DNA from 4 places in the Halobacillus shinanisalinarum genome. Region 3 is predicted to be linked to each of the others. Evidence: riboswitches for the same ligand, from Rfam matches in the RefSeq annotation. Region 3 holds a riboswitch; each other region holds the start of a gene.
The links. Region 3 has a riboswitch for cobalamin ahead of MUO14_RS14310 (ribonucleoside-diphosphate reductase subunit alpha). Riboswitches for the same ligand answer to the same signal wherever they lie in the genome.
Positions count from the first base shown of each region.

Region 1 (6,178 bases), 1.7 Mb from region 3:
TATCCTTTTATTGAAAATGAAGCGGGGGCAGCCTCACTTGTTTCAAGAGAAAGCTTGGATGAAGCGTCTGACCTTGCTGTGGAAAAAATGATTGATATACTGCAGCCGCAAACAGATTTATCATTGGCGGAATTTACGATGCTAATGAGTGTGGCAGGGGAGGTACAAGTGAGTCAAATTGTCGATCCGCTGAAAACCGCTCGCTTTTTTGTACCGAGAAGAGTATTAGATGGGTATGGTATAAAGCTGTTTAAACAGTAAAAATATACATTTTAACCCACCTCAGGTCATCCAGAAAATGGATGACCTGAGGTGGAATTTATATGGGGTTATCCGATGATCATTGGTTCTTTAGGGTAGTGATAATTTTCTTTTTTAACTTTTCCTCTTAGGATAAATAGGAAAGAGAATATTCCGATTCGGCCAATGAACATAAGAGCGATGATTATCAGTTTACCTACGGTTTGAAGTTCTGAAGTGATCCCCATAGATAAACCGGTTGTTCCAAATGCCGAGGTTGCTTCAAAAATTATTTCTATTAAAGTGAACTGTGGTTCGAAATAATTTAATAACACAATCGCAAGACCACAAATAACTGTAGCAGTATTAATGACGATAAACGAGCGAAAAATGTCCTCTGGATCAATTTCTCTTCTAAAGATTCGAACATTACTTTTTCCTCGGGCATATGCGATCACACTTAATAAAGTAATCGCAAAGGTTGTTGTGCGAATCCCTCCCCCGACACTGCTTGGAGAAGCCCCTATAAACATAAGCACACAGATTACTAGTAACGTAGGTGTTGTGAATTCACTAACATCCATGGTGGCAAGCCCGCCGTTCCTAGTCGTTACTGATTGAAAAAGGGAAAAGAACAAAGACTCATGCCACGTTTTTCCAGCAAAAAAGTGGGTACGATCAAACAAATAAATAAGGATAGCACCTACTATAACTAATGCTGCAAAAGTGACAGAGGTCAATTTCGTAAATAACGAAAATTGAACACTGTTGTCATGGCGGCGAGTAAGATAATCTTTCATTTCGATTAATACAGGGAACCCAATAGCTCCCAGTGTTAACAAGAGCATATTTATGAATTGAACAAAATAATCATCCTCAAACATAACTAGTGATGACCCGGTAATATCAAAACCTGCATTGGTTGTGGCGCTCACTGAGGCGAACAACCCTTGAACGAAGGCCTCTCCTGCGGTAGGAAAATAGTTCATAAAATAAATGCCAAGCAGAAGAGCTCCCATTAACTCAATGGCAATGATAATGATCAGGATTTGCCTTATGAGTTTTACTAGTCCAGAAAAAGTCGTGCGATTTTGATCTGTTTTTATAAGCTGACGCCTTCTGAGACCAATTTTCTTGCCCAGTAATAACCATATAAAAGTACCTAATGTCATTACACCAATTCCACCGAATTGAAGAATGAACATGAGTACAAAGTATCCCGCCGTGTTAAATGTCTCCGCTGTTGATACGACGGATAATCCAGTCACACTAACCGCACTGACAGCTGTGAATAAACTATCAATAAAGCTCAAGTGGACCCCTTCCCTATGTGAAAACGGGAGATTTATAAGCAGTGTTGATAGGAAAACAGCTGAAATATAGAATAGAACAATGATTTGAAAAGGCGATAGACGGTCAATAAAATGACGTTTAAAAATGGGACTGTTACGTGACATCCATATTACTCCTCACTCAACAAAACCTATGTAGTGGATTCTATATATAAAATGACTAAATGACAATAGGGAAGATGAATTTATCACACACATGACGTTAGGATTTAGTCCTGTCTCCAGTTTTTATGAAAATTCATACTTAAAACACCGTCTTTTTTTAGGTGAACGGTGTTTTTGGTGATCAAAAAATGATAAGGCACTTCTCTATTAAAAATCTGACGTGTGACAAGATCTCCCGGAAGCACCTTACTACTTCGAGATTAGGTGCCTCGGCCATTGAATGAGAGGGATACTTATCTTAGCCTGACAAGCAGGACTAGGAAGTTCGTCACTGCATCGGGCGTATCGGTTTTAACCAAACGTACATTTTCGAACTTAAGCGACCTTCCTGCTTCCTGGGCACGTCACGTCTCCGTTCTATGAGCCGAAATTCACAATCATATCATGTGTTTTTTGAATTTCTTCCTTAGGCATTTCGATCAAATACATTCCAGAGCTTCTAATGGCGCTGCCTGACATTTGATAGGTAGAAACGTTTTTACGTGCGCTGCTATAATTCATTGCCAGGCGGCGCATATCGCCAAACTCCATATTTGTTTTCATATTACTGCCTAACACACCCAGGATCTCATCAATCTGATTAAGCATATTCAAGCTAGCCCCTTTTTCAATGATCCCTTGAATAATCTGGCGCTGTCGCTCATTACGACCAAGGTCTCCCTGGGGATCTTCTTTACGCATACGTACATAAGCGAGAGCTTGTTCCCCGAAAGTTGTAGTTGACCTTTCGGGAACTGAAAACCGTCTTGGGTGAATGCCATTCTATTATTTGCTGTGACGCCATCCACTGCATTTACAAGCTGTGCCAACCCTTCCATGTTCATGGCTACATAATAATCGATGTTGATATCTAGAAAGTTCTCAACGGTTTTAACTGCCATGTCACTTCCACCATAAGCATAGGCATGGTTAATTCGAGTAACGCGCCCATCCCCGGCAACTTCTACTTTTGTATCTCTGGGTAGGCTTACTAGCTGCATTTGATCATTATTAGGATCAAGAGTCATAACAATCATCGTATCCGAACGGCCTTGGTCATTTTCACGTTCATCTACACCGAGCAGTAAGATGTTGATTGGTTCATTACTGTCTAGTTTTTTGTCTGTAACAGTTGTGTCTATAGAGGACACATTTTCGTGCAATTTATTATTAACGGTATTTTTGACGTTATTGAAGATTGTGAATGCATAGACGCCTCCGCCTATGAGCAGGAATACGATTACGAGCAAGATGATTTTCCACCATAGGCCCTTCTTCCTCTTCTTTTTCTTCATTTCTTTACGTCCCATAATTCCACCTCGATTATGTAAAATACTCGAACTATTTATTTATTATACTGTTAATGGCGATTATTGTAAAAGCTATTATCAGAAACTTATAAATAATTACAGGGGATAAATTCCACCTCAGGTCATCCATAATATGGATGACCTGAGGTGGAATTTATTGGGGCTTCGAGCTATTGATAAAGGTCAAGAGTGTGCTACTATGAATTATAGTTATTCTGAGAAGGTGGTTATAAATGAAAGAAATGGTTGTTCTATTAGCTGAAATTGTAAATACATTTCATGATATTTTCTTGGGGCTCTCTCATTCTTTAGGTTGGAACCTTACAGACAAGGAGCTTCACTTTTGGATTATTGGAATGCTAGGGATCATGTGCTTGATTTTTGTAGATGTCATATTTCATGCGCTAGCTAAATGGAGCGTAACGGCAATATCGTTTTTATTTACACTTTCAATGGTGCTCGTATTTGTTCTCGCTGTTGAGATCCAGCAGAAAATAACAGGGAGAGGTGCCATGGAATTTAATGATGCAGCCGTAAGTATCCTTGGATTCCTGGCCTTTTGCACCGTTTACTTTCTTGTCAAAATGATAGTGAAATGGATTCGCTGATTAAAAGTACGCAACATATACAACCATAAAATTCTACCTCAGGTCATCCAGATAATGGATGACCTGAGGTGGAATTTTATGGGGTGATGATTGACTTTGGGTTTGTTCTCGTAGATAGTTAGGATAGGGGAGTAATCCTCGATAATTTAATAGGCTTTATGGTGGCTTCGTTATGAAGCTGAAAAGGGAAGATTGGTGTAATTCCAACGCGGTCCCGCCACTGTGAAGAGGAGGCTTTTCAATTCCACTGTTTCGCAATGAATGAAATGGGAAGGAGAAGGAGCTGTTGAATCTGAGCCAGGAGACCTGCCATAAAGAAGAACATGTTTTTCCTACGGGAGATAGGAGGATGTTACGTGATGAGATTTCAGTTTTTCTAGCTGTGCCATTTTTTGAATTCTCATAGATCGGTAAACATCTTCTTTATGAAGGTGTATTTTTTATTTAGAGAGGAAGAGGGAAATGGACAGTGCTTTGCCAGTACAAGCTTCAAAAATGATGCAAACCCGACTGGTACTTCCGCCAGACACCAATCATTTGGATACGATTTTTGGCGGAAAGGTACTTGCTTATATTGACGAAATTGCTGCTTTAACAGCGATGAAGCACTCGAACTGTGTAGTTGTAACAGCGTCGATAGACTCGGTCGATTTTCTATCATCTGCGAAAGTTGGGAATGCTTTGACACTTGAAGCATGCGTTACCTATACAGGGAGTTCTTCAATGGAAGTGTATGTAAAGGTGTTTGCTGACGACTTGCTTCAAGGGGAAAAAGTTATGACGACAGAATCGTTTCTTACAATGGTCGCTGTCGATTCAAGCGGGAAGCCTACCCCCGTTCCCCGAGTTATACCTGAAACAGCAGAAGAGATAAGACTGTACGAAACAGCTCCAGCTAGAAAAGAACACCGGAAAAACCGCTCCACCTTGAGATAATTACAGAAAACCCCACCTCAGGTCATCCAGAAAATGGATGACCTGAGGTGGGGGGATTTGGAAAGTTGGGGGCTTCATGTTTTCTTTCAGTTGTTGTTTGTTGGCATTTCACAGCTTTCGTCTGTGCAAGCTGCGTCTTTACTGTTCGGTGTTAAGCTTTGGATGGTGGGTGTTTCTTTTTCTTCATCAATTACTTTTTGCAAGCTTTCAACGAAAATTTCTGTAGGCTGAGCGCCTGAGATTGCATACTTGCGGTTAATGACGAAGAAAGGTACACCTTGGACTCCGATCTCCACTGCTTCAGCTTCCTCCGCACGCACAACCTCACCATATTGTTCGCTCGCTAGTACATGTTTTGCCTCATCGCCATTTAAACCAACTTCTTCAGCAAGCTCAAGCAATGTTTCGTGATTTCCTACATCCTTTGAGTCAGTGAGAACAGCATAGAAGAACCGTTCTGCTGCCTCTTTGCCCAGTCCTTTTGATTCGGCAAATTTAGCTAAACGATGGGCATCAAATGTATTAGTAGGAACTGTTGTGTCAAGATTATAAGTCAGTCCAACACTGGCTGCTTGCTGTTCCATATTTATATTCATTTCTTGCGCTTCCTCTATGCTTTTCCCGTACTTTGCAGCAAGTTTTTCGGTGTTCGACATTCCTGTGTTTTTCTCTGCCTGTGGATCAAGTTCAAAACTCTTGTAGACGACTTCTGTTTGATCACCGTCTGTCACCTGCGCTAGTGCCTGTTCAAGTCGACGCTTTCCAATATAACAAAATGGGCAGACAAAATCTGACCAAACTTCTATTTTCATATTCATCACCTCATGGTTATTCTTTCACATTTATTATTTTACGATCCTATTCTATGAAATGCCATTAATCTGATTGTAGCCTTGCTTATAGTAATTATAGTGATGTTAGATAAGTAAAATATTATCAGATAAAGAAAATCATTCCACCTCAGGTCATCCAGAAAATGGATGACCTGAGGTGGAATGGTTCTAGTGGTCGGACGTCTTATGTTGTGTCTTTTGATGTAATTTGTGATTTTTACATAAAAAAGATAAATATGATCAAATTATCTTTTATACTTGGGGAGGATTAATAGATTTATACTACTATTTTAGGAGGAATTGGATGAGATTCAAAAAGACGGTCGTCACAGGTTTAGCAGCTGTTTTGGCATTAAGTCCATTTTCAAGCGTGATCCCTCAAAGTCATGCAGCGGAAGAGCGCAGCGATTTATTTTTTTCAGAATACATAGAGGGCAGCAGTTATAACAAAGCAATTGAACTCTACAATGCCACGGATGATGAGGTAGATTTATCTGCCTACACAATTGAGATGTATGCGAATGGCTCACTAGAACCGACGGGTACTTTCGGTCTATCCGGCACACTTGCCAGCGGAGAGGTTTTTGTTGCGGCTAACAGTCGTGCGAATGAAGAGATCTTAGCGAGTGCCGATGCGACAAATAATTCGGCGATTAACTTTAACGGAAACGACCCTATTGTATTGAAAAAGGATGGGGCAGTCGTAGATTCTATAGGTCAAATTGGCAGTGAGGAATCATTTGCTGGTGACGTTA
Region 1 covers NZ_CP095074.1:1,101,653-1,107,830, reverse strand. The annotation lists gene MUO14_RS05780 (acetamidase/formamidase family protein) at 1-261, shown strand, start outside; gene MUO14_RS05775 (TrkH family potassium uptake protein) at 330-1,697, opposite strand; gene MUO14_RS24530 (LCP family glycopolymer transferase) at 2,115-2,345, opposite strand; partial or broken gene MUO14_RS24525 (LCP family glycopolymer transferase) at 2,418-2,737, opposite strand; gene MUO14_RS05765 (hypothetical protein) at 3,280-3,654, shown strand; cobalamin riboswitch at 3,797-3,982, shown strand; gene MUO14_RS05760 (acyl-CoA thioesterase) at 4,117-4,590, shown strand; gene MUO14_RS05755 (DsbA family oxidoreductase) at 4,677-5,402, opposite strand; gene MUO14_RS05750 (chitobiase/beta-hexosaminidase C-terminal domain-containing protein) at 5,728-6,178, shown strand, end outside.
Region 1: it holds a riboswitch for cobalamin, as region 3 does, so the genes downstream of both, MUO14_RS05760 (acyl-CoA thioesterase) here and MUO14_RS14310 (ribonucleoside-diphosphate reductase subunit alpha) in region 3, are expected to answer to the same signal.

Region 2 (6,178 bases), 600 kb from region 3:
AGATCTACTCCGTCATCAACCTCTGGCCGGAGTACTAACGGATGATGTTTAAAGCTGGTCACTAAATCGTGATCAGCTTTTTTAACAGAGCAATAAAGCCATACTCATCCGTCATAACATGTAACCGGCAACGATTTAAACATGAAGATAAAAATCGCCTCCCTAAAAATGTATGTTTCCTATTGACCTAAGCAACCTGAAAAGCGCCTATGAAATTGCTGAAGTTGGGCAAAAAAGATTGGGCCCATTCTTCCGTTAAAGAGTGAAAAGAAATCCCTCGTAAGGCTGCTGAATTTTTGCAAAATAATCGTGATGAAATTATTCGTACCGCTAATTTAGAAACAGGAGGACATTACTTAAAGTGGAGATGGAATTAAATCTCGCATTGACGTATTAAAAATACGTTGACGAGGTGAAGGAAGTCCATGCGACGATTGATGAATTTACTAAATTGAAGTGGGTGTCGGTTCAAGAAGAATATCGAGAATTTCCGTTTTAACTGAGAAGAGGACGAGTACTCGTTTACTTTAGCGATGTATTTGTCCTTTTTAAATTAGACAAAGCACTTATCATTACTATGATGTAAAATTGGGAAAGAAGGTACTTAAGGCAGGTATATAGAAGATGAAGTGTTATAAGGCATACATTTACATCGAAAAGAATCAGTCAAGCACGGATAAGGAGTCATACATAATGGAAACTAAGTTTCGGCGTAACACTCAGAATATGGACGTTAAAAAAGTACTCTTCATCATAGGCATCATCTTCGTCGCTTTTAATTTGCGTCCGGCTATTACATCTGTTGGACCTCTTATTAGCTCAATCACGGCGGATCTTGGGATATCCAATGCTGCGGCTGGATTTATTACAACTCTCCCCCTTCTGTCATTTGCTGTCTTTTCCTTACTTGCCCCTAAGTTAGGCCATCGATTTGGATATGAACGAATGGTGTTTATTGGTTTACTGACGTTAATCATGGGAATCGTTATCAGATTTATATCATTGACAGTTACGTTGTTTGTGGGAACCGCTTTAGTTGGAATCGGGATTGCCATCTCAAATGTATTGTTACCTGGTATTATAAAAGGGAATTATCCCCAAAAAGTTGGCTTGATGACGGCTGTTTATACAACTTGTATGTCTGTGTTTTCAGCCATCGGAACTGGGTTGAGCATCCCTTTAGCCAAAGGACTTGGTTTAGGGTGGGAAAAAACATTATTGTGTTGGGCTTTGTTAGCACTGCTAGCAGCAGTCATTTGGTTGCCCCAGATCCGTAAGCCAGCAAAATTGGATGACCCGAAAACGTCTGCATTACAGGGGGCTTCGATATGGCGTTCCAAAATCGCCTGGCAGGTTACCATTTTCATGGGATTACAATCCTTTTTATTTTATTCCATGATTACATGGCTGCCTGAAATCCTTAATGGTAGAGGCTTGAGTATATCAACGGCAGGATGGATGGTATCGGTCATGCAGTTAACAGGCCTTCCGATGACCTTTCTAACTCCTGTCTTTGCTACTCGTTTCCAAAATCAAAGAGGAATTGTGGGAATGATTGGTTGTCTTTATACTGCAGGGCTATTAGGGGTTCTGCTCGGTAGCAATATTCCCATGCTGACTGTCAGCGTCATGTTGATGGGAGCTGGTCAAGCAGCTTCGATCAGTTTAGCACTTACTTTACTAGGGCTTCGTGCAGGTAATGCTCAGCAAAGTGCTGCATTATCAGGCATGTCTCAATCAGTGGGGTATTTACTTGCTGCGGCAGGCCCAGTATTGATCGGCATCCTTATTGATGTTACTGCGTCCGTGAATGTGCCGTTGTTGTTATTCATTGCCATTATTATTGTGATGGTGACGGCAGGTCTAGGAGCGGGAAGGAATCAGACGGTTTTTAACGAGAACAGAGCCCATGATTAGTTAACGCTTCACTTTTTCACTCCTTTAGAAGAATAGTAAATTAAACAAAAGGGTTCCGTAAGCATAGCAATGATTCCTTTTTTTACATAGAAAGCTGATTCTTCATATGCATGTAAAATATAATCGTGGTAATAATAAGATAATGAATAGTTAAAAAGGAGCCTTGAGCGCCTATGGAAAGAATGGTTTTGTGGGGATTGTTTCTGTTCGGTATCGTTCTATTACTACTTAGTTTTAGAAAAGCACCCATACAGGACATCACTATTGTTTTCTTGTTGACCTCTTATATAGCAGTGATTTTAGGCCAAATTATTGTAAAGGAAAACATGATCACCTATCCGATTAATTTACTGAGTGAATACTTTAGGTCTAGTTTGCTTTACGAAATGCTTCTACTTCCCGTTGTTTGTATTTATTTTTATAAAACAACCTATCATTCGAGGTATCCAAGTATTGTTATGCAGTGTGCAACTTATACATTCACTCTAACGATCGTTGAAGTCTTTTTGGAAAAGTACACTGATTTTGTCGAATATTATACGTGGACCTGGGTTCACACCTTCATAGGTATTTTCTGTCTGCTCTTTTTTATCCGTTTGGTTACGAAGGTAATAATGACAAAAGCTAGGTTTCCAGTATAAGAGGGGTGACCTTTTATTATTAATATTGGGTGCTGAGGCCTTTGTGTTCAGTGGTTTTTTTCTCTGCCTTTGTGCCTTTACATAAGTAAAGAGAAGGGAATAAAAATGGTGATTGAAGTCAGGATGAAGACTTCATCACCATATTGTTTAAGGGCTTCTATAATCATCGTATATAAAATCTGGATTAGATATTTAGGGTGCTACAAACAGTCATGCTCCTTTATACTTCCAAGACTAATGCTCCTCTATACCCTTGACAATGCCCTTTGCTACTTGTTCGCGGTAATGCTCGCTTTTCAACAACTCGGCATCCTCTTTATTCGAAACAAACCCAGTTTCTGCAAGCACTGCTGGCATATCAGTATGACGCAAAACATAATAATCCGCTTTAAACACCCCGCGGCTCAGGTTACTAGTTTTAGAGATAACATATTCTTGGACTAAATCTGCAAACTCTCTTGCTTCCGAACTCCCTGCATTATAAAAGGTTTCAATACCTTTAGCACTAGAGTCATAGTATCCGTTGGCATGAATACTTACAAAAAGATCGCCTTCCCAGTTATTGGCTTGTTTCACACGATCTTCAAGTGTAACAAACGTATCATCTGACCGCGTCATTAAAATATCATACCCTTTTTCACGTAGTTTAGACTCAACTCGCTTAGCAATGTCCAGGACGACCTCTTTTTCCTGAAGAGAGTTCCCGATTGCTCCAGGGTCTTTACCTCCATGACCAGGGTCGAGAATAATACGTTTGATCTCCTGGCTTTCGGATTGGTCAGGTTTTACCTCCCTGAACTTATCTTCTTTTTCTACATCTTTCTCTTCTACACGTTTTTCTTCCTCAACTTGTTCCCCAGCGACTTCTGATAGAAAAGCTGTGCTTACAAAGCCTAGCTGTCCTTGATAAGTGATTTGCCCCCAACCATTCCCAAGTTCAATATACTCAACTCGTTGCCCTGGCATGAGACTTCCAATCACCTTGGCATTCAAACTAGGCGCTTGCCGTACATTTAAGGATGACTGGGTGTCAATTTCGCCTGTTTGTGCGGCTTCAACTGGCTGGGCAATCGTCATCGCAGATATAACTATTAGTACAAAAGAAAGAACCACCGTTATGAAACGCGTTTTTATTTTCATGTTCATACATAACTCCTCCCGACTATTAAAAATGTAACTTTTATTCTATGAAAAGTAGATCATACTATTAATCTTGGTCAAATTTTCAATGTTATATTCACCAGAAGGCTTTCATTTTAAATATTATCTAGGGTTATATATGGTCACACTATTCTAAGGTTTTAGGTTTGAAACACGAGCACTTCCTCTGCAAATGGGGCCTGCCCACTAGCCGCCCCGTAGCCAAGTAAATATTGTGGCTATTTATTAGAAAACGAATGGTTACTGAATAATGAATATTTGTAGAAGAGTCTTGTATGACTATGGAAAGAGTAGTTTTTATGGATATTATTAGTGGGTTGGGATGGTACTGTTGTATGGTAGTTTACGGAAACCACATATGAAAGACAAAATTATCATTTTCTTCATGACCTCCTATATTGCTACCGTTGCAGGTGTTATAGTTGTTGAGGAAAAAATGATCGATTATCCTGTCAACCTATTCAGTCAATATTTTAGTTCTAGTCTGTTATATGAAATGATCCTTGTTCCAATCGTTTGTATTTACTTTTATCAAACAACTTTTCACTCAAGCTATTCGCGTATTGCCTTACAATGCGCCATCTACACTTCTATTCTGACTTTCAATCGAAGTCCTTCTTGAAAGGTATACTGAATTAGTTGAGTACTATACGTGGACCTGGGTGTACACATTCATTAGCGTTTTCTGTATAATTATGTTGATCCGTTTCCTTATGAATGTAATCAACCATGTTGTTACATACCATAAGGAAGATATTTGACAAAAAAAGTCTAAAAACCAAGCATTTTTTCATAATCTTTAGTAGAATGGTAGATAGTTGAATAGGGGAAGAAACAGGCGTGATGTCATTCATCACTTAATAGGGAAGTTGGTTGAAATCCAACGCGGTCCCGCCACTGTATTTGCGAGCAACCTGCACGATTCCACTGTGTGAAAAGCATGGGAAGGAGCAGGGAGCAATGACCATAAGCCAGGAGACCTACCTGTTTTTCTCACCAATACCTACGCGGATAGGAGGTGTATAGTAAAAAAGGAAGCTGTCGTGTATGTGCTTTAGCGTCATTGCAAAATCCTTTTGTGTACACATCATCATTGCGGGATGTGTTTTTTTGTGCTCAAAAATTTTTTAATTTATGGGAGAGATAAACTTGAAACGACTATCAAATTACATATTTATACTTCTGATGACGATCGGTTTGCTAGTAGGTTGTGCAAGCAATGAGAACTCAAGTCAGCCAGAGGAAAGCATGAGTGATACAACTACAGAAGAAACCCAAGGTCAAGAAGGAACGACTTACCCTCTGACCGTAGAAGATTCTGCGGGTAATGAAGTGGTTCTGGAAGAAGACCCTGAACGAATTGTTTCATTGATTCCAAGTAACACAGAAATTGTGTTTGCCGTTGATGCAGGAGAACAGGTTGTCGGGGTGTCAGATCACGATAACTACCCTGAGCAGGTCAAGGAGATTGATAGAGTTGGCGGGATGCAAATTAATACCGAGAAAGTTTTATCATTAAAACCTGATCTCGTTCTTGCGCACGGTTCAAGTGCTCATAACTCTCAGGCTGCGCTTGACCAAATTAGTAATGCGGGGATTCCGGTCTATGTTGTGAAGAACGCCTCTGATTTTAAGGGTGTTTATGAAACGATTCACTCGGTGGGTAAATTGGTAAATGAGCAGGAGAAAGCGGACAGCATTGTAACTGGAATGAAGGATAAGCTTAAAGGAATTAAGGAAAAAGCCTCTGAGATCAAAGATCCTAAAAGTGTATTTGTAGAAGTGTCTCCGGCTCCGGAAATTTATACAACTGGAACGGGTACATTCATGCATCATATGCTCCAAGCGATCAATGCAGAGAATGCTGCTGCAAACCAAGAAGGATGGGTGAAAATGAATGAGGAGGCCATTATTAACTTACAGCCAGATGTCATCATTACAACCTATGGCTATTATACAGAGAAACCTGTAGAAAAAGTGCTTTCTAGAGAAGGCTGGGAAGAAGTACCGGCAAACGAGAAGAAACAGGTATATGACGTTCACTCTGATCTTGTTACACGTGCGGGTCCACGTTTGATTGAAGGGATAGAGCGGTTGGCTGAAGCTGTTTATCCGGAAACGTTCGGTGATGAATAAACCGTTAGCTTATATAGGAAGCGTAATCATTTTAGTAGGTGCATGGCTGGCAGGAGTGGCTGTTGGCAGTGTACCTATTCCGCTTCCTGTCATCATTGGGGCGATAGCAGAAACGATAAGTCCCTATCAATCAAATATTGATCCTATAAACATCAGTATTATTGTGGATGTTCGCTTGCCACGCGTCGTATTAGCTGGTTTAGTGGGTGCATCACTAGCTATAGCCGGGGCTTCTTTTCAAGGTCTACTACAAAATCCGCTAGCTGACCCTTATACCTTAGGTGTATCTTCGGGTGCGTCTGTCGGAGCAGTGTTGGTTCTGT
Region 2 covers NZ_CP095074.1:2,241,647-2,247,824, reverse strand. The annotation lists gene MUO14_RS11040 (CynX/NimT family MFS transporter) at 694-1,917, shown strand; gene MUO14_RS11035 (CBO0543 family protein) at 2,091-2,558, shown strand; gene MUO14_RS11030 (N-acetylmuramoyl-L-alanine amidase) at 2,793-3,704, opposite strand; gene MUO14_RS11025 (CBO0543 family protein) at 4,078-4,341, shown strand; cobalamin riboswitch at 4,539-4,721, shown strand; gene MUO14_RS11020 (ABC transporter substrate-binding protein) at 4,869-5,855, shown strand; gene MUO14_RS11015 (FecCD family ABC transporter permease) at 5,848-6,178, shown strand, end outside.
Region 2: it holds a riboswitch for cobalamin, as region 3 does, so the genes downstream of both, MUO14_RS11020 (ABC transporter substrate-binding protein) here and MUO14_RS14310 (ribonucleoside-diphosphate reductase subunit alpha) in region 3, are expected to answer to the same signal.

Region 3 (6,178 bases):
TATGTACGTACTAAGTTTTCTTTTTGGCAAAATAGCTGCCGCTTCTTCTCCCTTAAAGCTTTCGATCAAACGATCCTCCTTTGCCTCGTAAGGGTTCGCAACGACAAGCCTGCCATCTTCTGCATTCACTACAGGATAAAAGGGATGCTCCCAGCTAAAGATCAAGCTTCCCCCTGCTTTCAGGTAAGAAAAAATCAATTGGAGAGTCTGTTTTAAATCCACCGTCCAACCAAGCGCATAGATTGAATATACAACATCAAAATGATCTGTGGGAATTATACCCGCTTCTTCCATTGGAGCACAACGAAGCTTAACCTTATCATCCTTCAATGTCTGTTTTGCTGTATCAATTTGTGCCTGTGATAGATCAACCCCCAGAGCTCACTCGCACCTTGCTCACTCATACTTTTTAACGAATGGCCGCTGCCACACCCTATATCGAGAACACACGTCCCTTCCACTACATCAAAAAGCTGAAGCTCTTCTTCTGTTTGAACGAACGGTCCATAGTTCGGTAGTGCATCGATTCCATTGTAGTGATGTGCAACCGTATTCCAGCAAGTTCGGTTCATGTCAATTGCTTGTTTTTCATTCAATATAGTCACTTCCTTCTTCTTTCACATAACTCCCTCGTATTAGTAATTCTACATGTCTGAATCTATTCCTCTTTGATCGTTAAACTTCCCCTTCTTTATTCCCATTCGTCAAAAAAACTATTGCGCGGTTCTACAATCTTCGTTATGATAAAAACACAAGATAAGCTAACGAAATATTAAAACAACACTATATATTGTATTAGCGAAGAGAAGATGCCACTAGGCTTAATAGGGAATCCGGTGTAAGTCCGGAACTGCCCCCGCAACTGTTATCGCTCTAGAAACGGATAATCCACTGTGCCTGCGTGCATGGGAAGGACCGGAGTAGAAATGAGCGTTAAGTCAGGAGACCTGTCTTTCTACGCACGAAAGTTTCTACTTCTTCGGGGATTGAGAAGATGAAGCGATGGAATGAACAGGCGTTTTCAGTTGCTCTTTTGGGACGTGCACGCCTTCGTTTCATGGTTTCATCCGCTCAATTTTAATGAGCGGATTTTTTTATGGCTAATTATTCAGACAGCGTGATTGTGATGTGGCGTACCCTTTTTCATCAGGGATTCTCACATGACCTTTTTCAAAAGCTGTTTTAAAGGAGTGATTTGATGGAGATGGTACATACATTAGATTGGCAAGATTGGTTGGAACGTCAGAAGGGAAATTTCCTGTCGCTTGATGTGCAGCGATTGTTGGACAAGCTACCTTCGATGAATCTGGGCCAGATGGGGCACGAGGAGCAGGCGAAGGCATTGATCTTGGAGTGTTTGGCGGAGATTAGTGAGACAGAGCCGGATTGGACGTTTCTCGCGGCGAGGATGCAGCTTGAGATGATGTATGAGGCGTCGAACCGTAACCGCGGGATGAGCGAGCCTTATATGGGGTTGCATCATTTGATTGAGTTGTTAATGGACGAGGAAATTTATAGTACAAATCTACTTACTTCTTATTCGAAACAGGAAATCGAGGAGCTAGAAGCGGCGATTGTGCCTGGTCGTGATCATTTGTTTACTTATATTGGCTTAAAGACGCTTGGAGATCGTTATTTGGCAAGGTCAAAAGCTGGTAATATGTTTGAGCTTCCTCAGGAGCGGTTTATGATCATTGCGATGACGTTAATGGCACAGGAGGATCGTTCAAAACGGTTAGATTTGGTAAAAGAATCTTATTGGGCCTTGAGTCATCTCTATATGACAGTGGCAACGCCAACCCTGGCTAATGCAGGGAAACGTTATGGTCAGCTGAGCTCATGCTTTATTGATACCGTCGACGACAGCCTGCAGTCGATTTATGATACGAACACGGACGTTGCAAATTTGAGTAAGCATGGTGGCGGGATTGGTGTTTATCTAGGGAAAATTCGCAGCCGCGGTAGTGATATTCGTGGCTTTAAAGGTGTTTCCTCTGGGGTACTGCCGTGGATGAAGCAGCTTAACAATACAGCTGTCAGTGTGGACCAGCTCGGTCAGCGGCAAGGTGCGGTTGCCGTCTACCTTGATGTTTGGCACAAGGATATTTTTCCGTTTCTCGACAGTCGGTTGAATAATGGTGATGAACGGCAGCGGACACATGACTTGTTTACGGGAGTCTCGATTCCGGATGTGTTTATGGAAGCTGTTGAGAAGCGTGAAGACTGGTATTTATTCGATCCGCATGAGGTCCGCTCCGTAATGGGCTTTTCTCTTGAGGATTATTTTGACGAAACACGTGGGGATGGCTCGTTTCGACAGCGTTATTACGCTTGTGTTGATAACCCTGATTTGTCAAAAGAAACCGTGCCCGCGATCGATGTTATTAAGCGGATCATGATTGGCCAGCTTGAAACGGGAACACCGTACATGTTTTACCGTGATGAGGTTAATCGCATGAATCCGAACAGTCATAAAGGGATGGTGTATTGCAGTAATTTGTGTACAGAAATTACCCAAAATCAAAGTCCTACTGTCCAGGAAGAACAATATGTTGAGGATGGCAAGATCATTACTGTTCAAGAACCAGGTGAGTTCGTTGTTTGTAACTTATCGAGTGTGAACTTAGGGCGCGCGGTTCCAGCTGGAGTTCTTGCAAGGCTGATTCCGATCCAAGTCCGGATGCTTGATAATGTCATTGATCAAAATTCAATTCCAGTGAAGCAGGCACAACTGACGAATCAATCCTACCGCGGCATCGGCCTTGGTACGTTTGGCTGGGCTCACTTACTTGCTCAGAAAAAAATCGCCTGGGAATCAGATGAAGCAGTTGACTATACGAAGGAAGTGTATGAGGGAATTGCTTACTATTCCATCCTTGCCAGCAGTCAACTTGCCCGTGAAAAAGGCAGTTATCCATTATTTGAAGGGTCGGACTGGGATACAGGAGCATTTTTTGTTAAACGGTCGTTTGATCAAGATAGTAGTTGGAACTGGGAGCAGCTACAACGTGACGTGGCCGAGAGGGGAATGCGTAATGGATACTTAATGGCTGTGGCTCCGAACTCCAGTACCTCAATCATTGCCGGTAGCACAGCAAGCATTGATCCGATTTTCAAAAAGTTTTATTCCGAGGAGAAAAAGGATTATAAGATTCCTGTGACGGCCCCTGATTTAAGCACAGAAACGTATTGGTATTATAAATCAGCATACGATATTGATCAGCATACAAGCATAAAGCAAAATGCCGTGCGCCAGAGATATGTGGATCAGTCGATATCATTTAATATCTATGTTCGTAATTCGATTAAAGCTAAAGAACTGCTTGCTATACATTTAGATGCCTGGAGACAGGGATTGAAGACGACTTACTATACGCGCTCCACCTCTAGTCAAGGGGAATATGACGATTGTGAGAGCTGCTCATCCTAAAGGAGGTTGATGGAATTGGATACTGCCATTCATAAGCGGAAGCTTGTCGATCGTGAAGCACCAAATGCTTCAACAGGAATTGTTAACGGCCGAAGCTCAAACGTACTCAATTGGGACGATACCCGTTATTCTTGGGCTTACCCCATGTACAAACGAATGCTCTCGAACTTTTGGATTCCGAATGAAATTAATATGAGCAATGATTTAAAACAGTGGCCTCAGTTAACGGAGCAAGAACAGGCTTCTTTTAAAAAGATTATTGGTTTGCTTGCGTTCCTTGACTCAATCCAAACTGATTATGCCGGGAAGATTACGGACTATCTAACTGACTCGAGTTTGTCGGCACTCATGCAAGTGCTGGCTTTTCAGGAAGTTGTCCATAATCAATCCTACTCTTATGTGCTATCGACGCTCGTTGATCAAAGTGAGCAGGAACGTATTTTTGAATATTGGAAACATGATGAGGTATTGGTTGAGCGGAACGAATTTATAACTGGCGGCTACCAAGCTTTCTCTGATGAGCCTACATTAGAGAGTTTTCTAAAATCACTGGTATATGATGTCGTACTTGAGGGATTGTTCTTCTATGCGGGTTTTGCGTTCTTCTACAATTTGGCACGCAATCAGAAGATGGTATCGACGAGTACAATGATTAACTACATTAATCGTGATGAACAGATTCATGTCAATTTGTTTACGCGAATCTTCAAGGAAACGTTGACTGAAAATCCAGAGCTTGATCGTAACGAGTATGAGCAATTTGTGACGGAGACGTTTGCTGAAGCGGCGGAGCTTGAAATTAAGTGGGCCCATCATATTATTGGCGATCGCTTCCCAGGAATTCCGATTGGCGACCTTGAAGATTACATCCGGTTTATGGCCAACAATCGGTGCAGCCAAATGGGTGCTGAAAAGCCATTTCCCGGCTATCAAGAGAATCCGCTCAAGTGGATTCGTGCCTATCAAGAAGTCGACGAAGGGAAATCAGACTTCTTCGAACAGAAATCAAGACAATACACCAAAGTATCAGAAGACAACGGCTTTGATGACCTATAAATGGAATATTAACCCACCTCAGGTCATCCATAATTTGGATGACCTGAGGTGGGTTTTATTTACGAACTTACCATTTTTCCTCCATTTACATGGATCACTTGACCAGTGACGTAGCATGAATCATCAGAGGATAAATATACATAGGCTGGGGCGAGCTCAAACGGCTGCCCTGCCTTTTTCATCGGAGTGTCCGCACCAAACTTTTCAACATCCTGCCTGGAAAAACTCGCTGGAATAAGCGGTGTCCAAATCGGCCCAGGCGCAACAGCATTCACTCGAATGCCTTTGTCCGCAACATTTTGTGACAAGGCACTGGTGAAGCCTACAATAGCTCCTTTAGTAGCTGTGTAATCAATGAGTTGTTTGTTGCCTTCATAAGCCACAACAGACGTCGTATTGATAATTGCATCTCCTTCATTTAAATGTGGCAGTGCAGCTTTTGCTAAGTAAAAGAAGGAGTAAATATTGGTTTTAAATGTGTCGTCAAATTGTTCATTTGTAATATTAGTTAAACTTGCCTGCGGAAATTGAACACCATGATTATTGACAAGAATATTTAACTTGCCAAAGCTTTCAATCGTTTGATTGATAACACTTTCACAATGTTTCGGTTCCCTAAGATCACCCGTTATGAGAAGACACTTGCGTCCAAGTTCTTCAATCCGTTTTTTTGTTCGGAATGCATCCTCATTTTCATACTCATAAAAGTACGGAATAACCAGATCTGCTCCTTCTTTCGCATAGGCAATCGCGACAGATGCACCAATTCCGCTATCTCCTCCCGTAATAATGGCCACTTTATTTTTTAATTTTTCACTGCCCTTATAATCGGGGTTTTCAATAATTGGCTTTGGATCCATAGCAGTTTCAATCCCAGGCTGTTGGTCTTGATGTTGGGGTTTGAAGGTCAATGGCTGTTGTTTAGTCTCGGTGATTTTCTTGTAGTAAGGGTATTTAGGGTACATCATTATTCCCTCCAGTAAAAAGTATCCTTTTAATTTCCCCTAAAAATCAATTATTTACCCCTTCTAATTTCCAACTATGTAAAATCAATAGGGAATCCTGTGTTAAACTAAGTCATATAGGAATCCATATATTTTTCATTATATAAAAACCTTAATGAGAGGGGTGTCGTCTATTCTATGAGGTGGGACAAGTTGATTAGCAAAGAGCAAACAGAGGATATTCCACAACTGCCAAATGATAAGCAAACTGAACCAACTATTAATGAATTAGTTGAAGAATGGATTCACGTGTACGGCCATGATCTCAAATGGCTCGCCTACTCATATGTGAAGGACCACTCCTTAGCTGAAGACCTAACCCAGGAAGCGTTCATTAAAGCCTACCAAAAATATTCAACGTTTAAGCAACAATCTAGTGTTAAAACGTGGCTTTATAAAATAACGATAAACTTATGTAAGGATCATCTTAAGAGTTCCTACATTAAAAGAGTGATCAAGAAAAGTACAGAAGTTTTCCGTAGTATCCCTTCCCCACACGCCACACCAGAGGAGTATCTAGTCAACAAAAGTGAGGATGAAGAGCTTCTTGAACAGATTCTTAAATTGGATAACAAGTATAGAGAAATGATTATCTTATATTATTTTGAGGAATTTGATGTGAAAGATATAGCCCATGTGTTAAAAGTCAGTCCGAACACAGTTAAAACGAGACTAAGGCGGGCACGTC
Region 3 covers NZ_CP095074.1:2,843,607-2,849,784, reverse strand. The annotation lists partial or broken gene MUO14_RS14315 (class I SAM-dependent methyltransferase) at 1-596, opposite strand, end outside; cobalamin riboswitch at 790-969, shown strand; gene MUO14_RS14310 (ribonucleoside-diphosphate reductase subunit alpha) at 1,199-3,430, shown strand; gene MUO14_RS14305 (ribonucleotide-diphosphate reductase subunit beta) at 3,446-4,486, shown strand; gene MUO14_RS14300 (SDR family oxidoreductase) at 4,546-5,451, opposite strand; gene MUO14_RS14295 (sigma-70 family RNA polymerase sigma factor) at 5,644-6,178, shown strand, end outside.

Region 4 (6,178 bases), 1.7 Mb from region 3:
CGCGTGCGACTTGTGATATGTTTTGCAATCGCACGTTTTTTCACAAAGAGATTTTCATAAAGAGGAACTTCGAGATGGCGAATCTCATGGATCCATCTCTCCCGGTCATGGTCATCTGAAACGCCCCCTGAAATGATGGACAGAGCGGCGTTTTCCACACGACGATACCCCTCTTCACATAACACATCTGTCACGTTTACCTTCATCTGCTCCTGGTCCCGCCCATTTTTTTCAATAGCCTTCTCCGTACGTAAAAACGAAGATTCCATTACATAGAGGTCACTTACCATATCCGCTAATAAACGCATATATTCTTGTTCATCTTCCATTTTTAAGCACGTTTCCGTAAGCGCTTTCAAAGATCGAGTTAACAAGTGCTTAGACAGTTGAATGTACTGTCGATTCTTGTCCTTATGGATCTCATTTGCTGTGTCCATCGTAGTCACTTGTGATGAATTAAATTTTTTAATTAAGATTTTTGAAATCGTTAGACGATTAATCTCATTTGTTCCTTCAAATATCCGGCTGATCCTGGCATCACGATAAAGCCGCTCGACTTGATATTCTTCCATATATCCATAACCACCGTGAATTTGTACAGCTTCGTCAACAATGTTGTCTAACACTTCTGAGCTATATACTTTGTTCATGGCACATTCCATGGCATACCCTGAATTTTTCCCGTTACTATCATTATTCTCGTCGCGGTCTTCCATGGCGTCATCTAAAAAACCAGCTGTTCGATAGGCAGCACTCTCAGCTCCGTAAATAGAAACGGCCATGTTGGCAATCTTCTCTTGAATCATCGTAAAGTCAAGTAACGATCGATTAAACTGTTTCCGTTCTTTTGAGTATTGAGTAGTCAACTCAAGCGATTGTTTTGCGGATCCAATATTTGAAAAGGCAAGCTTTAGGCGGGCCATGTTTAAAATGTTTAAGGCAATCCGATGCCCTTTCCCTACGTCCCCCAATACATTTTCTTTAGGCACGGATACATCCTCAAGAATCAAAGTTGCTGTGGAAGACCCTTTGATTCCCATCTTCTTTTCTTCCAACCCAATGGATACGCCATCAAACGATCGTTCGACGATAAAGGCGGTCATTCCTTCCTTGGTTTTAGCGAAGACAACATAGACATTCGCCACATGAGCATTTGTAATCCATTGCTTTTCTCCATTCAACACCCAGGCTGATTCTTCATCCTTCCATATCGCACTGGTACGTGCATTTAAAGCATCCGAACCAGCACCCGGCTCCGTCAGGGCATAGGCGCCAATCCATTCCCCAGCAGCTAATTTGGGTAAGTACTTCTGTTTTTGTTCTTCTGTACCAAAATAAATGTAGGGCAAAGTGCCTACTCCAACATGAATGTTAAACGAAACGCTGAATGAGCCCCCATACCCCATCTTTTCCGCCACAAGTCCAGAGAGTTTTTTATTTAAAGAAAGACCGCCATAGGACTCCGGCACTTCAATACCAAGCAGACCTAGTTCTCCAGCTTTTTCAAACAGCTGGCAGGCAACTTTATAATCATGCTTTTCAATAGACTCCAATTGAGGGGCAATTTCTTGTTTCACAAACATTTCTGTTGTTTTCGATATCAAATCTTCCTCGTCCATGAAATCTTCGGGTGTAAACACACCCTTTCCCATTTCATAGGGCATAAAATTCCTCGAATGAACTTTTAGATCTTCCATTCTTACACTCCCATCTGAATATCATGCGGCTGAAAAAACGGCAATAAAAAAACAACTTCCCGATAGAAGTTGTTAAGTCACGAAAGATTACTAAAATAGACATGCTTATCCACATTGAAAAAGCATGCTTCCTTTTGTCGCCCTTAACACCCCCTATCCTCGTAGGTATTGATGTTTGCTAAAAACAGGCAGGTCTCCTGGCTTAAGGTCATCGCTCCTCGAACCTTCCCATTTCCATGTTCCATGAAAACAGTGGTTTTTTCGAATCGCTCCCAAATACAGTTGCGGGACAGCGTCGGAATCTAACCGAACTTCCCTTTTAAGCAGATAAATAAGTTCTTTATCCGCACCTGTTTTTACATCGTATTTAGTTTCATGTAGAGTATATCACCACTTTCAAAAATTGGCAATTGTTTGAAAGTAACCTACTAGTAGTAAACTGTTTCTGGGTAATGAGATACCCACCCTATCTTCAGAATTCAGAAGTGCGGTCTTTTTTGTATAAAGCTTCATAGTAAATTATTCTTCACGATTTGTCTCTATTGTACTCGTTATTTCAATTTCTTTTAGGGCTTGTGATGCTAGTCTGTCCGCTTCCCGATTCCCTTTTCGTGAAATAAGTTCATAATCTGGATGAATGCCTAGCTGCTTCAATTTACTTTCAACTCTGTCAGCCCATTTTGACAATTCTTCTTCCAAACACGGCCATTCTCCATTTAATTGGTTGATAACAACCTGGGAATCACCGACAAATGTAACAGGCAAGTGATGGACCTTTAAAAGCTCTAATTCTTGTAATCCGAGATGAAGGGCAGCATACTCCGCCTCGTTATTTGTATCAAGTTCTTCAACTAAGGCGTTTTTGCGCAGCCGAAATGATTTTCCATTTTGTTCATAATAAATGGCACAACCTAAACCTGAATTTGTTGTGTCTAGATCAAAACCACCATCAAAATAAACGGTTACATTGTGTGGTTCGGTTTGAATTCCCTTCATATATTTCTTTAATTCCTTCAACGTCCACGTACTCTCAAGGCTGTCGATGAATGTTACATTTTTAGTGCGCCCTATGCTCTCTAGATCTTCAGCGATTAAGATGGCTTTTCCTGCATGCATATCATCAGAACTGAATGTTGTATTTGTACCTTTTGGTGTTTTATATGTTAATTCGATTCTGACCTTCATAATAAGACCACCCTTAGTAAGCCGAAATAAATAGAAACTCATTTCAGCTTTTTTAAAAAATATAATTAGTTCTTTTCTATCTTAGACTGTTTCTTCCTATTGGCATACTTCAATTATGATCATTGTACCCTTCTTGAAACAGAATTATTTCATGTCAGGTACTGTAGTATTATCAGCAATGAATCTGTTCGGCTCACCAATTTGACAAAAAAAGGGGCATCTTCTCATTTTATGAGGGAACTTAATAGGAGCAGTCAGAAACTTGTTATCTTTTAAAAACAATATTATGCTACGGTAAAGAGGTTTGTGTCGGAAGGAGATTCAGTTTATGTTTGATTTTTTTCTAAATTTACCCCCAGTTATACAAGCACTCCTAGCTTCTCTTTTTACATGGGGGATGACGGCTCTTGGAGCTACATTGGTTTTTACAACGAAAACATTCAATCAGAAATTAATGGACAGTATGTTAGGATTCGCTGGTGGTGTTATGATTGCAGCGAGTTTCTGGTCACTCCTTTCCCCAGCGCTTGATATGGCAGAAGGGGGAGGGGTCCCAGCTTGGATTCCAGTAGCCATTGGCTTTATGTTGGGCGGGCTTTTTTTATGGGGAAGTGATAAGATCCTACCACACCTTCATCCTACATCATCTATGGAACAAGCAGAGGGAATACAACCAAAGAAAAAAAAGCGCAGTACGCTATTAGTTCTAGCCATTACGTTACACGACATTCCAGAAGGCCTGGCGGTAGGAGTTGCTTTTGGAGCCGTGGCCGCCGGATTCCCATCGGCATCAATAGCTGGGGCTGTCGCATTAACCATTGGCATTGGTATTCAAAACTTCCCGGAAGGTGTTGCCGTATCCATGCCCCTTCGAAGGGATGGGATGTCACGTAAAAAAAGTTTTCTCTATGGGCAATTTTCAGGAATGGTTGAACCTGTCTCTGCCATTATTGGAGCAGCAGCAGTGACCTTGATCCAGCCCCTCCTCCCCTATGCTTTAAGTTTTGCTGCAGGGGCCATGATATTTGTTGTGGCAGAAGAAGTTATCCCAGGTTCTCAAGAAGAGGGAAATAAAGATTTAGCATCCATGAGTTTAATGATTGGGTTTACGATAATGATGATTTTAGATGTTTCTCTTGGGTAAGTTCTTAGTGACAGTTTCTAAAAAACCTGCCCTACAAAGCAACACTCATGCTATAGTGCACAATGGAGGAAGCACCGAGACCCTCCCTCATTTCACCAAATAGAATTTGAGCCAAAATTATAATAATAATTTCCTGGTTGTTTACTACTTCCAAATCGATTAGTATAGGAATAGCGTATTTTTTAATGAGGAGCGTATCTATGAAACAATCCATATACGGTTTAACGTTTGTTCAACTGACAGACTGGCTTACGGAACACGGGGAAAAAAAGTTCCGCTCCAAACAAGTGTGGAACTGGCTCTACCAAAAACGTGTCACTGATTTTTCGCAAATGAAAAATGTAAACCAATCCAGCATTGACCTTCTGGATGAACATTTTACAATCGAAACGTTAACGGAAGAAATTAAACAAGAATCGAAGGACGGGACGGTTAAATTCCTGTTTAAATTACAAGATGGAAACGTCATTGAAACCGTGCTTATGCGTTTTAACTATGGGCTTTCAGTCTGTGTAACGACACAGGTCGGCTGTAATATCGGCTGTTCGTTCTGTGCGAGCGGAGTGTTGCGTAAACACCGCGATTTATCAAGCGGTGAGATTGTCGAACAAATAATGCAAGTCCAGCAGCACCTCGACCAACAGAACAAAGACGAACGCGTCAGTCACATTGTCGTTATGGGAATTGGCGAACCGTTCGATAACTACGACAACTTGATCGACTTCCTCCGTGTAGTCAATGATCAAAAAGGTTTATCGATTGGGGCCCGTCACATTACTGTTTCCACAAGCGGAATCGCACCGAAGATGTATGAGTTTGCGGATGAGGGGATCCAGATTAATTTAGCGCTATCGATCCACGCGCCGAATAACGAGCTGCGGACGAAAATCATGAAAATCAACCGGGCGTATCCACTGGAAAAACTAATGCCCGCGATCGATTACTATTTAGAAAAAACGAACCGACGGATTACCTTCGAATATATTTTGCTGAAAGACGTGAATGATCATAAGAAAGAAGCCGAGCAGCTCGCGGATCTACTCCACAATAAACGTCACTTGTCATATGTCAACTTAATTCCGTACAACCCAGTCGCAGACAACCCGTATGAACGAAGTGAGAAAGAAGCGATTCTCACCTTCTATCAAACCTTGATGGATCGCGGGATTAAATGCGGGGTTCGTACTGAACACGGAACGGACATCGACGCCGCGTGCGGTCAGCTCAGAAGTAAACAAATTGAAAAAGAAAAAGCCCGTAAAAATAAAAAATTACAGGCAAACTAAACGCATGAGGCTCAAGCCTCATGCTTTTTTATATCCCCCTAACAAACTGCAAGATGGGATATACAATAATTTAGATTAACAATGTCGATTACCCAATGTATCCTTTTTGTTGCAAATGGTCGATGACTACTTGGACTGATTCCTCCAGCGTTTGTTTATCCGTTTCTATCGTGACCTCTGGTTCGACAGGCTCTTCATACGGGGCATCAATCCCTGTAAAACCTTTAATTTCACCGGCACGCGCTTTTTTATATAAACCTTTAGGGTCACGTTCTTCACAGGCTTCTACGCTGCATTTCACATAGACTTCAATGAATTCCTTTTCTCCAAGTAACTTTCTGGCGCGATCTCGATCCTCTCGATAGGGAGAAATAAACGCCGTTAAAGTTACTAGTCCTGCGTCCACCATAAGATTGGCTACTTCTCCAATGCGACGAATATTCTCCGTACGATCTTCGGGGCTAAACCCTAAATTTTTATTCAACCCGTGACGAACGTTATCTCCATCTAACCGATATGTATGGACACCGATTTCATGAAGTTCTTTTTCTAATGCCACAGATACCGTGGATTTCCCTGATCCAGATAGGCCTGTGAACCATAAAACTGCGCTCTTATGATTATTTTGCTCTTGTCTTTCTTGCTTAGTCACTTCTGAATCATGCCATACGATATTAGTTGATTCACTCATTTTTTTCCTCCTAAAACCATCCGTAGTAGACAATCGTAACCGTTATAGCCATCACGATTAAACTTAAGGGAGTTCCTACTTTAATATAATCAGTAAACTTATATCCGCCTGGTCCATAGACAATAAGGTTTGTCTGATAGCCAATCGGCGTGATAAAACTAGCAGATGCTGCAAT
Region 4 covers NZ_CP095074.1:4,555,238-4,561,415, reverse strand. The annotation lists gene MUO14_RS22615 (acyl-CoA dehydrogenase family protein) at 1-1,697, opposite strand, end outside; cobalamin riboswitch at 1,868-2,066, opposite strand; gene MUO14_RS22610 (ribonuclease H family protein) at 2,217-2,882, opposite strand; gene MUO14_RS22605 (ZIP family metal transporter) at 3,211-4,026, shown strand; gene rlmN (dual-specificity RNA methyltransferase RlmN) at 4,227-5,312, shown strand; gene cysC (adenylyl-sulfate kinase) at 5,401-6,003, opposite strand; gene MUO14_RS22590 (SLC13 family permease) at 6,014-6,178, opposite strand, start outside.
Region 4: it holds a riboswitch for cobalamin, as region 3 does, so the genes downstream of both, MUO14_RS22615 (acyl-CoA dehydrogenase family protein) here and MUO14_RS14310 (ribonucleoside-diphosphate reductase subunit alpha) in region 3, are expected to answer to the same signal.